3 regions of the Ensifer sp. Root31 genome follow, and region 1 is predicted to be linked to each of the others. Evidence: riboswitches for the same ligand, from Rfam matches in the RefSeq annotation. Region 1 holds a riboswitch; each other region holds the start of a gene.

Region 1 (4,196 bases):
GGAAAAACAAGTGTCGCTTTAATCGGGATTAAAGCGTCAAAGAGAATTTAGCCGCAAGAAACGGGTGGCCTGCGGCTTTGTAGATCAGGCCATCTGTCCTCATGTTACATGAGGAAAATCGATGCTGAATTCCATCCAATCTGCTCCACTACCATCCGCGTTCAGACGCATAGGCTGGTCGAATCTCTTCGCACAGTTTTCCGAGCAGATAGCATTGGCAGCCGCTCCACTAGCGGCGGTTTTGTTGCTTGGTGCGGGACCGGTTGAAACAGGCTGGCTGCAGATGGCACAAACCCTCCCCTTTTTGCTGCTATCCATTCCGGCCGGATTGGCGGTCGATCGCGCCTCGCGCAAAGCGTTGATGGTGGGTTCGGAAGTCCTGCGCGGGCTTTCCCTTATCGTTATCGTGCTGCTTTTGGCGTTCGGGATGCTGAATGTACCGCTACTGGCGATTCTCGGCTTCGTCGGGGCCGTTGGGACTGTTTGTTATAGCGTGGCCGCTCCCGCGCTCATCCCTTCAATTATACCCCGTGCACGACTCGGCGAGGCGAACCGCTGGCTTGAGTTGGTGCGTAGCGCCGCGTTCGCCGCAGGCCCCGCTCTCGGCGGTGCGTTGGTGGGTTGGGCCGGCGCTGCTACGGCCTATGTGCTTGCAACCGTACTTTCCATTCTGGCCGCGCTATATCTGGTTAGCATTCCGAAAGACAATGTGACGTCGCGCCCTCTGAGCAATCCCCTACAAGACCTGAAGGAAGGAGCGACATTCGTTGCGCAGCATCAATTCTTGCTTCCGATCCTGTTTACCGCAATTTTCTTCAATACCGCGTGGGTGGTCCTGATGGCCGTGTATGTTGCCTATGCCGTTCAGAACCTCAGCATGAGTGCCACTCAGGTCGGCATTGCGTTGGGAGTTGATGGGGTCGGTATGATTATAGGAGCCATGATCGTGCCAATCCTCGGGCGGCGCTTCTCGATTGGAACCATGATCGTTCTGGGGCCGCTTGGAGGATTTTGTGGAGCTTGCCTAATGTTGCTGACGTTGTGGTTTCCGTCATTCTGGCTGGTATGTGCCAGTTTCTTCATGTTTGGAGTCGGGCCAATCCTTTGGACCATCACGACGATGACACTGCGCCAAGCAGTCACGCCTAACGTCATGCTTGGTCGGGTCTCTGCGCTGATAATGACCGCCACCTATGGTTCAAGGCCGCTCGGGGCTGCGATCGGCGCTCTAGTCGCTGGCTACTTCGGCGTTGCGACATGTTTATTCGTGGCAACGGGGGGATTCTTGATCCAGTTTCTCATTATCCTCCTTTCGCCAGTGTTGGGATTGCGTGCCCTGCCGGATGAACCGGAGACTGTCATTGCATAAGCTACCTTTAAGGGCAGGTTTAACGGCCGGTCGTCGCGGAAACCCTAAATTCAGCGACAGATTGCTCGGCGCTGGAAAAATAAGAGGAATTTGTGTCGCAAAACTTTTGCAAAAGTCGAGCTTTCGCGACCGAGTTTTGCGACGCGTCTGACGTCCGCTTCGTGCCGATTGCGGACGACGATCCATGTCTGCGAAGCGAACAGTGAAATCTTACGCTCTCCTTTCGACCCATGCTTCGCCTTTCGGCCCAAACGCGGACTTATCCGGCAGTCACGGCGCGTCCCGCTTGCTATAAAGTCAACGCTAAGCTAGCTTCCGCCGGTCTTCAGGGCGGGGTGAAACTCCCCACCGGCGGTATTGGAAGCAATTCCGGAGCCCGCGAGCGCCTTCCGTAAGGAAGGGTCCAGCAGATCAGGTTAGATGCCTGAGCCGACGGTCACAGTCCGGATGAAAGAAGATAATGGGCCGAAGGTGTGTTCTTGCAAACGCGCCCATACGTTCCATTGATGCCCAGAGGACGCATTTGTCTAACAAAGGATGCGTTCACATGAACAAACACAATTTTTCCTTATCGTCGCCAGCCCTACGCCTGCATGGATCATGCGGAGGGCCGCGCTAATGTATACAGGTATCGTCAAGGCCGTTCGCCCCCTTACCGGTGTAACGCCCTATGCGGGTCATACCCAATTCGCGATCGACTTCACCGACGAGCTGCTGGCTGACTTGAAGATTGGCGCAAGCGTCAGCGTCGAGGGTACCTGCATGACGGTAGCCGGGCTTGCAGGCCCTCGCGTGACCTTCGAGGCGATGTCGGCAACACTCAACCGCACAAACCTTCGCCGCTTCAAGTCGGGTGACGTCGTGAACATCGAGCGATCCGCGAGAATGAACGAGGAAGTAGGCGGGCATCTGATGGCGGGCCATGTCGCCACAACGGCCGAGGTAGTGGAACTTTCCGTTCGCGAGGAAGGGGCCTTCATCCGGTTCCACGTACCCGCGAAGTGGGCGAAATATATCTTCCCCCGCGGGTTCCTGGGCGTGAACGGCTGTAGTCTGACAGTGGCCGAAGTTGAGGACAATGTTGTTACCATCAACCTCATTCCGGAAACGCTTCGGCAAACGACATTCGCCAGTTACCAGCCCGGCGACCTCCTCAACATTGAGGTTGATCACCAGACCGTGGTGCTTTTCGATGTGGTTGAGAGGACTATAGCGGGAAGCCTTTCTCGCATAAGTGCAGCCGCCTTGGTATAGTGGAGGAGCGGTAGTGTACACCACACCTTCGTCCAATTTCGCGGTCGTCGTAGGCCAGTTCAATGACGAAGTCACCTGAGTCTGCTCGAATGGGCGCTCGACTACCGGGCTTCGCAGTCAATTGAAGTAGGTAAAAAGAACATCCACCGTGCGCCGGGTGCCGTTGAGGTTCCTATGATCGCCTGAGCTGTCGCAAAAGTCGGTCGCGAATCTCCGGCTTTTGCGACAGACTTTTGCGACCGGTTTTCCCTTTGTGATTCAGAGCGCCTTTTCAGTCGCAAAACTTAGGATTTTTGCGGATCCATAATGCGTCTGTCTGCGATAGTCAGTATGGCCGCAAGTGCTAAGGTGATGCCGAACACCAGCATAGTTCTGGCCGATCCTGCGATTTCAAACTCCATTGCTGCCAGGGGTAGAACGGCGAGAACCGTCAAATTATTGAGGCTTTCTGAAACCGACAGCACCTGACCCTTGTCGTCCTCGCTTCGAGTGGCGAGCATTGAAGTACTGGTCGGTGCGGCTAGTCCAAGCGCAAAGCCCCAAATGGTCAGGAAAGCCAGTCCTCCCCCTAGCGGCAATGGTGCGATCATAAATATGCTAACCGCTACGCTCAGGAGCAGCAACGCAGCCATGAGCGTCCGTTCGTCTCCTCGAAAGAGGTGGACAACTCGCCCAACCCCGAGATTTCCGAGCAGAAGTCCGAGGCCGAATGCGGAGACCGAGACGCCGACGATCCCGACGCTGAGGTCATGGCGTTGTCGTAGAACCTCGCCGGCAAGCAGGAAGCCAGCGACGGCCGTTCCGTTCCAGAGACCTTTTGCGACCAACGGGCGTGTAATGCTTCCTTTGGTGATCCAGCCGAAGCACCGCATCTTTGTTTCGGAATGGCCAGCTGCGCGCTTCGGGAGAAGGCGATGGGCAACACTGAGCGTCAACAGGCAGCCCCCTGCAGTCGTAAGGAAGGGCGCGCGCCAATCGAACGTTTCTGTCAGGATGCCGGCGATTACAGGACCAGCGACAATTCCGAACGTCATCCCCACCATGACAGTGCCCATGGCAGCGGATTGCCGATGCGTGGGGATGATGTCGGCCACCAACGCGAATGCCGTTGGAACAAGCGCCGCCGATGCCAAGCCGCCAAATATCCGAAGAACAATGGCAACGCCGAAGCTGGGAGCTACAGTCAATGCAAATCCATCGATCGCGAACAATGCAAGCGAGACTAGTAAGAGGCGACGGCGGTCGATGCGATCAGACAGAAGGCCGAAGATTGGTGCTGCCACGGCATAGGAGAGGGCGTAGCTGGACACGAGCCAAGAGGCGTGTGCCGGCGTGGTGTCGAAGGCGGTCGCCAAAGGCGAGAGCATTGTCGAAAGCATGAATTCGGTCGCTCCCACAAAGAAGACCGCAAGAGCAAGGGCAGGCAAAAGGAATCGTGAAGGCACGATTGTCCTCCTTAAATAATAGAGCTGGAAGAAAGCCGGCGCACGATACCCACGAGGGCATTCGCAACGCCGGAGCGAATTGATTTGGGAGATTTATGAACGTCTTTTAGGGACGTGAGAGCAGTGCC
Region 2 (4,196 bases), on a different contig from region 1:
GCAAGGCCAAGGCAGTGGCAGTCACTGCCGGCAACATCCAGGACTACCTTGGCGTACCGCGTTATCGTCACGGCGAAGCCGAACGCGACGATCAGGTCGGTGTGGTCACAGGTCTTGCCTGGACCGAGGTCGGCGGCGAACTGCTGACGATCGAAGGCGTCATGATGCCCGGCAAGGGCCGCATGACCGTCACCGGCAACCTGCGCGACGTGATGAAGGAATCGATTTCGGCGGCGGCATCCTATGTCCGCTCGCGGGCGATCGACTTCGGCATTGAGCCGCCGCTGTTCGACAAGCGCGACATCCACGTGCACTTGCCGGAAGGCGCGACGCCCAAGGATGGCCCGTCGGCCGGTGTTGCCATGGCAACAGCGATCGTCTCTGTCATGACCGGTATTCCGATCTCCAAGGACGTGGCGATGACGGGTGAGATCACCCTTCGCGGCCGCGTGCTGCCGATCGGAGGACTGAAGGAAAAACTGCTGGCGGCCGTTCGCGGCGGCATCAAGAAGGTGCTGATCCCCGAGGAAAACGCCAAGGATCTCGCCGAGATCCCGGACAACGTGAAGAACGTGCTGGAGATCATCCCCGTTTCGCGGATGGGTGAAGTGCTCGAGCACGCTCTGGTCCGCGTCCCGGAGCCGATCGAATGGGACCCGGCAAATGAGCCGGCAACCGTCGCCGCGGTTGATTCGCAGGACGAAGCGGGCGCTTCCATCGCCCACTGATTGACAGGACCGGGCGGGTGCAATTGTGTTCCCGTCAGGCCCATTTGGCAGAAAAACAAGGAAGACCGGCCTCTGGCCGGTCTTTTTTGTTGTAAAAGCATGCTGCAAGCCTTGCATTCCAAGGGATTAGGCGCAATTGGGAATGGCAAGACGCGGGCGATGCGCAAGCCGCCGCGGCTTAAAAACACAGTCGTTTCGAACCATTTTGAAAGGGGTGGAAACATGAACAAAAATGAGCTCGTGTCTGCCGTTGCTGAGAAGGCCGGACTTTCCAAGACCGACGCATCTTCCGCAGTTGATGCAGTTTTCGAGACCATCCAGGCTGAACTTAAGGACGGTGGCGACATTCGCCTCGTCGGTTTCGGCAACTTCTCCGTTTCGCGTCGCGAAGCCTCCAAGGGCCGCAACCCGTCCACGGGCGCTGAAGTTGACATCCCGGCACGCAACGTTCCGAAGTTCACGGCCGGCAAGGGCCTGAAGGATGCCGTTAACGGCTGATAGGTTTGCTTGACGGCCGGATACGAGGCCGGCCGTCCAAGTCTTGAAGGGTTCGGTTCACGCCGGACCCTTTTGCGTTTCGGCTGCCCTTGCAGCAGCGCGGTCTTTGGTCTACGGCTCAGCCCTGTTCTCAGGGCGGGGTGAAACTCCCCACCGGCGGTAAGGGCTCAGCGCCGCGCGTCAAATATGACGCGCAACGGACGCTGTGACACTTGAAAGCTGCTGCATAATTTTCTCCTTAAATCGGATTGGATTTAAGGAATTATGCAGCAGGCCCAAGCCCGCGAGCACTTCAGGCGCTGTCGTGTCGGAAGGTTAGCAGATCCGGTGCGATTCCGGAGCCGACGGTCACAGTCCGGATGAAAGAGAATGATCGTGGGTGCGACGGGCGGGCGGTCCGTCGTCGCATCCTGCGCTCATGTGTCCTGATTTGTGTAGGTCCCTGTTTGCGGATGAAGGACATGAGCGAGACGACCCAAGCACTTTTCACCTCCCGTGCCATGGCCGGTGCGGCCTGGATGATACTGGCCGGCGTCGCCTTTGCTCTCCTGAATGTCGTCACGCAATGGATGACGATGCAACTCGGCTTTTCCGCCACCTCGACTGCCTTCTGGCAATATGCATTTGCACTCGTCTTCTCCCTGCCGTTCCTGTTTCGCGCCGGCCTGTCGGCCATGCGCACCGATTACCCCTGGCGTCACGTCATTCGCGTTGCCTTTGCGGCGCTCGGCGTAGGGGCCTGGGTTTCGGGCCTGGCTTCTGTTCCGATCTGGCAGGCGATCGCGCTGGTGATGACATCGCCATTTTTCATCATTCTTGGTGCGCGGCTCTTCCTGGGCGAACGCGTTGGTCCGGCACGCTGGGCAGCGGCGGCAGTCGGCTTTGCCGGCGCCACGATCATCCTGCAGCCCTGGTCGGAAAGCTTCACCCGGGCAGCGCTGCTGCCGGTTTTCTCGGCGCTGCTCTGGGGGGCGGCGTCGCTGATCACCAAGAGCCTGACAGGCATCGAGCGCCCTGAGACGATAACGGTCTGGTTGCTCGTGCTTCTGACGCCGATCAATGGTGTGCTGGCGCTGTCGGCAGGGTTTGTCGTGCCGAGTGGAACTATCCTTGCGCTATTGGTGCTGGCGGGGCTTTTGACCGTGGTGGCACAGTATCTGTTGACGCTTGCCTATACCGTCGCAGACGCAGCGTATGTGCAGCCTTTCGACGATCTCAAGCTACCGCTCAACGTTCTCGCCGGCTGGCTCGTCTTCGGTTATGCGCCGAGCGGCTATCTGTGGCTGGGGGCGGTCCTGATCCTCGGCGCCTCGCTTTTCATCATGCGCAACGAGATGAAACGCGAGCGCGCGACCGCGTAAGACAACGCTGCACAACAAAGGCGCGGGACTGTCATGCGCCTGTCATCGCCATCCCGCAGAACCCCCTTGTTTTGAATATTCGACATGGGGGATTTTTCATGACCATTTCATCATGCAGAACGGCACTTGCCGCCATACTTCTTGCGTCCGTTGCCTTTCCGGCTGCCGCCGAACCGGTGTTCAATCGTATTGCGTCCTTCGCCGTTGCCGACAATCTGCCGGAGGGCGATGCCCGCAAGGACGCGACATCCGCGGAAATCATTACCGCCACCGAAGACGGCAATACGCTGATCTATTCCGATAGCCCGGGCAAGCGCATCGGCCTTATCGATATCACCGACGCCAAGGCGCCGAAGGCGGCCGGTATCGTGTCGTTCGATGGCGAGCCGACCTCGGTAACCGTCGCCGGTACCAAGGCCCTGATCGCGGTCAACACACGCGAAAGCTTCACCAAGCCTTCCGGCTTTCTCGCTACCGTCGACGTTGCCTCGAAGAAGGTCGAGTCGACCTGCGATCTCGGCGGCCAGCCGGACTCCGTCGCGGTCAACAAGGACCGGACCATTGCTGCGATCGCGATCGAGAATGAGCGCGATGAAGAGGTCAACGACGGCAAGATCCCGCAGATGCCTGCCGGCGACCTGGTGATCCTGTCTCTGAAGGATGGTGGTGCCGATTGCGCGACGATCAAGCACGTGACCCTCACCGGTCTTGCCGAGGTTGCAGGCGACGACCCGGAGCCGGAATTCGTGTCCTTCAACGGCAAGGACGAGATTGCGCTGACGCTGCAGGAGAACAACCACATCGTCATCATCGACGGCAAGTCGGCGACGGTAAAGACGCATTTCTCCGCTGGCGCGGTCGACCTTAGGGACATCGACGCCAAGCGTGACGGCGCTATCGCCTTCATGGACGAGCAACCGGGCCGCAAGCGCGAGCCTGACGCCGTCAAGTGGCTCGACGACAATCGCATCGTCGTCGCCAACGAAGGTGACTATGAGGGCGGTTCGCGCGGCTTCACCATCTTCGATACGGCCGGTAAGGTCCTGTTCGAATCGGGTGCGAGTTTCGAACACGAGATCGCTTCGATCGGCCACTATCCCGAGAAGCGCTCGTCGGCCAAGGGCGTCGAGCCGGAAGGCCTCGAGGCTGCCAAGTTCGGCGAAGACAATCTGTTCTTCGTGCTTGCCGAACGTGCATCCGTCGTCGGCGTTTACAAGGACACCGGCGCCGAGCCGGAACTGCTGCAATTGCTGCCGTCGGGCATCTCGCCGGAGGGTGCCGTCGCGATCCCGTCGCGCAATCTGCTTGCGACCACCAACGAGGTCGATCTCGGCGAAGACGGCGGCGCTCGCTCGCATGTGATGATCTACGAGCGTGGCGAAGGTGAAGCCGCCTATCCGCAGATCCGTTCGGCGGACAAGGATGGTCTGCCGGTGGGCTTCGGAGCCTTGTCGGGCCTCGCAGCCGTTGCCGACAAGCCGGGCTTCCTGCGCGCAGTCAACGATTCGGTTTATGCATCGCAGCCGACCATCTTCACCATCGATGCGACGCAGAAGCCGGCGTTGATCACCGAGACGCTTCGGATCACCCGCGATGGCGCCCCGGCACA
Region 3 (4,196 bases), on a different contig from region 1:
GGGGCACATCGACGGCCTGTTCATCGGCCGCTCCGCCTGGGACGTCAATGGCTATCTCGACATTCTGCAGCGCGTCTCGAAGGCGATCTGAGCCCTCGTACCCCGCAGATCAACAAGACGGAAAGGAACAATCATGAAGATCGCAATCGGAGCAGACAGCGCCGGCAAGCCCTTGCTCGACGTCATCGCCGCCCATCTCAAGGGCAAGGCCGACCTCGAAGTCAGCGACCTCAGCCAGTCCGGTTTCTACGCCGACCTGTCGCAGAAGCTGGCGCAGACCATCGTCGATGGCGACAACGAGCGCGGCATCCTGTTCTGCGGCACCGGTATCGGCGTCTGCATCTCGGCCAACAAGGTGCCGGGCATCCGCGCCGCGCTGACCCACGACACCTATTCCGCTGAGCGGGCGGCAAAGTCGAACAACGCACAGATCATCACCATGGGCGCGCGCGTCATCGGGCCGGAGCTGGCGAAGTCGATCGTTGATACCTGGCTCGCCTCCGAATTCGACGCGAACGGCCCGTCGGCCGGCAATGTCGACGCGATCGATCGTCTCGACGCGGCGAAGTAAGCGAGCCAACTGCTAGAGCGTTTCCGGTTTAAACGGAGCCACAGACCCGCTCTATCTCTTTGTTTTTACGCATTTCCTGGCGGAAAGCCGATTCGCACTTTTCCTGGAAATGCTCTAATACCGCAATGCACGTTGATCCTCCCTCGCGCATCGCGGCGAGACGCCCGGCAGAGATGCCGGGCGTCTTTTCCTGATTTGCCACTGCCTAATTCGTTTCAGCGTCGTTTGCGCGTCATGTTTGAGGCGCGGCGCTGTCGGGTGTTTTGGCAGACCGCCGGGGCACTGCCGGCTTGACGAAGCTTCTGTAAATATTTGAACATGCTTGCATATCGTCACGTCAGCGAGGAATGCCGCCCCATGCCCGACGCCCCAACGACACCGCCGCATGCCGGAAGCCACCGCCTGGCGCGCATGAGCGGCCGCGACACGCACGAACACCACCGCACAGCCACGACGCTCGAGCTTCTGTTCGACCTGACCTTCGTCATCGCCTTCAGCCTTGCGGCATCGCAGCTTGCGCATCTGATGGCCGAAGGACATTTCAAGGCGGGGCTGATCGGCTTCTTCTTCGCCAGCTTCGCCATCTGCTGGGCCTGGATCAATTTCACCTGGTTTGCTTCCGCCTATGACACCGACGACTGGGTGTTCCGGTGCGTGACCATGGTGCAGATGGTCGGCGTGCTGATCCTGGCGATCGGCCTTCCCGCCATGTTCCGCTCGGTCGACGAGGGTGCCCATCTCGACAATGGCGTGATGGTGCTCGGATACGTCGTCATGCGGGTGGCGATGATCTTCCAGTGGCTGCGCGCCGCCGGCCAAGATCCGGCACGACGGCAGGCCTGCATGACCTATGTGGTAGCGATCACGGTTGCGCAACTCGGCTGGGTCGTGCAGATCTTCGTCGACTTCTCGATCGTTGTCACCTTCGCCATGGTCGTGGCGCTCACCGTCATCGAGATGCTCGGGCCCTATATCGCCGAGACGCGGCATGGCGGCACGCCCTGGCATGCCCACCATATTGCGGAACGCTACGGCCTTCTGGCAATCATCGCGCTCGGAGAAGGCGTCGTCGGCACGGTCGCCTCGATCACGGCGGTGGTGGATGGGGAGGGCTGGAACCTCGACGTGGCGCTCGTCTGCCTTGCGGGCACCGGGCTTACCTTCGGCATGTGGTGGATCTATTTCCTGTTGCCGAGTGCCGAGGTCCTGCACGTGCACCGCAGACGCTCCTTCGTCTGGGGCTATGGTCACATGTTCATTTTCGCCGCGATCGTTGCGACCGGTGCGGGCCTGCATGTCGCCGCCTATTACATCGAGCACAAGGCGCATATCGGGTCGCTTGCGACCGTGTTGACGGTGGCGGTCCCGGTCGCGGCCTATATCGCTCTGGTCTACGGCATGTATGCCTATCTGCTGCGGCAGTCGGAACCGCTTCATGCCTGGCTGCTCGCCGGCACGATGCTGCTGCTTGCGGCGTCGATCGCGGCCGCGATGGCGGGCGTCGACATGGCGATCTGCCTGATCATTCTGATGTTTGCGCCGTTCGTGACCGTCGTCGGTTTCGAGGCGGTCGGTCATCGCCACCGGATGGCGGCGCTGGAACGGTGCCTTGATGAGGCAGAGCCGGTGCATTGAACGCCGGGAATTGGCTATTCGAAACAGCGGTTTGCCGGCTGTTGCTGGCGGCTTGATTCAGGTGGTTCAGAGGTTGATTCAAGCAGGCGCCGCGAAGCGGCTCGATGGTTGCGCATCGGAGCGCTGAGCGAGCCTTGCCCCTCACCCTAGCCTTCTCCCCGCAGGCGGGGAGAAGGTGGCCGGCAGGCCGGATGAGGGGTGGCGGCCGGATACGGCGCGGGCTTGCGGCCCGCCAGCAGATCAGGCGTTGAGCAGCGCCAGCTTGGCGCGGGCGTCGAGGATCTGGGCGCAGGCATTGGCGGCTTCTTCGCCCTTGGCGACGAAGTGTTCGCGGAAGAAGGCGATCAGCGGCGCGCTTTCCTGGAAATTGTGCGGCGTCAGCACGGCCGACAGCACCGGCACGTCGGTATCGAGCTGGACGCGCATCATACCGTCGAGCACCGTGCCAGCGACGAAGTCATGGCGGTAGATGCCGCCATCGACGACGAAGGCGGTGCCGAGGATCGCGGCGTAACGGCCGGTCCTGGCAAGCTTCTGCGCGTGCAGCGGGATTTCCAGCGCGCCTGGCACGTCGAAGATCTCGACGTCGGCGGCACTGCCGCCGAACTTCGTCCATTGGGCGACGAAGGCATCGACACAGCGGTCGACGATGTCGGCGTGCCAGCGGGCACGGACAATCGCAATCTTGGCGGTGGGGTGGGAAAGAATAGTCATGGTCTCAAGCCTTCCAGGGTTTGGCGTTTCCAATTTTCCCGTCGGGCGAACATGCACGCGCGCGAAACCCCGGTGTGGGGTCCACGTTCCTGCTTGCTCTCTTCCATCCGGACTGTGACCGTCGGCTCCGGAATCTGACCGGATCTGCTGACCTCCGAAGTAGACCTCCGAAGCGCTCGCGGGCTTCGATCTTTCGATCGCTACCGCCGGTGGGGAGTTTCACCCCGCCCTGAGAACAAGAGCGACTATATAGATCGGCCGTGCCTGGTCAAACGCATGACGCGACGAAAATCCGGGAAATCGCGACAGATTTTTTCCGTGCCGTATCGCTCCCGGACAAATCTGTTCCCGTCGGGAGCCGCCGTAGTCTGACCTCGGCCGCGTGCCGCGTCGCCGCCACGAGACATTTATCTGCGGACGCGACGCGGGGCTTCGTCTTCGGCGGCGATCGCGCGTGCGGACCAATGGAGCAGCGCCTGCCTGTCATCAAGGCAAGTGACCGGTGCTTCGTAGTAGCGGTGCACGACCACCGGTTTGCCGCCCTTGTTGTAGGTGAACGGCTGACATCCTTCGCTGAGAAGCGCATCTCTCAGGGGCTGATCAACCCTGAAATAGAGGCGATCCTTGATGCTGATGGCGAACTGGCGATCAGCGACAAGATAGGCCCAACCGCCGAAGAAGCGGCCTATGTCAACGGGACCGATATCCGCGAGTTCTTCGTGGATATGGGTGACGAACGCACTCGGCTGCGCTTTAGTCATGGCGGCCGCCGGTGCAAAATGCGCTGTTTTTCATTCGACGGTTCAGGCAATCTCTCCACGGCATGTGCAAGGCAGCTACTGCATGTTTCCTTAAATCCTATTCGATTTAGGGATAAAAACATGCAGCACTTCAAAGCGCTACAGCGACCTTTGCGCGTAACAAGACGCACGCGCTGTAGGGGGACGCTGGAGATCTACTCGCGGATGACGAGCAGGTCCTTGGCGGCAAAGCGGAGCGTGACGTTCGAGCCGAAGGCCGGCGGCGTCAGGCCGGGGTCGTTGAACATGTCGAAGGAGATGACGTCGCCGCCGATGCGCAGCTTGGTGCGGATGACCGAGCCGAGGAAGCTGGTCGAAACCACCTCGCCGGTCAGCGCGGTGTCGCCCCTGGCGCTGTCGGCGATCGAGCCTGCCTCCGGGCGCAGCGCCAGCGAAATGTTGTCGCCACCCTTCATGCCGGCGATCGGCTCCTTCAGCGACACCTGCTGGTTGCCGATGGTGACAGCACCGGCGGC

What was found. Region 1 has a riboswitch for FMN ahead of ASD00_RS17720 (riboflavin synthase). Riboswitches for the same ligand answer to the same signal wherever they lie in the genome.
Region 2: it holds a riboswitch for FMN, as region 1 does, so the genes downstream of both, ASD00_RS34735 (DMT family transporter) here and ASD00_RS17720 (riboflavin synthase) in region 1, are expected to answer to the same signal.
Region 3: it holds a riboswitch for FMN, as region 1 does, so the genes downstream of both, ASD00_RS31975 (6,7-dimethyl-8-ribityllumazine synthase) here and ASD00_RS17720 (riboflavin synthase) in region 1, are expected to answer to the same signal.

Annotation. Positions count from the first base shown of each region.
Region 1 is NZ_LMCO01000018.1:154-4,349, forward strand. It holds gene ASD00_RS17715 (MFS transporter) at 122-1,369, shown strand; FMN riboswitch at 1,687-1,832, shown strand; gene ASD00_RS17720 (riboflavin synthase) at 1,988-2,623, shown strand; gene ASD00_RS17725 (MFS transporter) at 2,908-4,068, opposite strand.
Region 2 is NZ_LMCO01000066.1:91,144-95,339, reverse strand. It holds gene lon (endopeptidase La) at 1-728, shown strand, start outside; gene hupB (DNA-binding protein HupB) at 951-1,226, shown strand; FMN riboswitch at 1,349-1,601, shown strand; gene ASD00_RS34735 (DMT family transporter) at 1,688-2,587, shown strand; gene ASD00_RS34730 (esterase-like activity of phytase family protein) at 2,686-4,196, shown strand, end outside.
Region 3 is NZ_LMCO01000056.1:90,684-94,879, forward strand. It holds gene ASD00_RS31960 (triose-phosphate isomerase) at 1-91, shown strand, start outside; gene ASD00_RS31965 (RpiB/LacA/LacB family sugar-phosphate isomerase) at 134-571, shown strand; gene ASD00_RS31970 (low temperature requirement protein A) at 929-2,206, shown strand; gene ASD00_RS31975 (6,7-dimethyl-8-ribityllumazine synthase) at 2,447-2,920, opposite strand; FMN riboswitch at 3,012-3,161, opposite strand; gene ASD00_RS31980 (TfoX/Sxy family protein) at 3,328-3,681, opposite strand; gene ASD00_RS31985 (ABC transporter ATP-binding protein) at 3,876-4,196, opposite strand, start outside.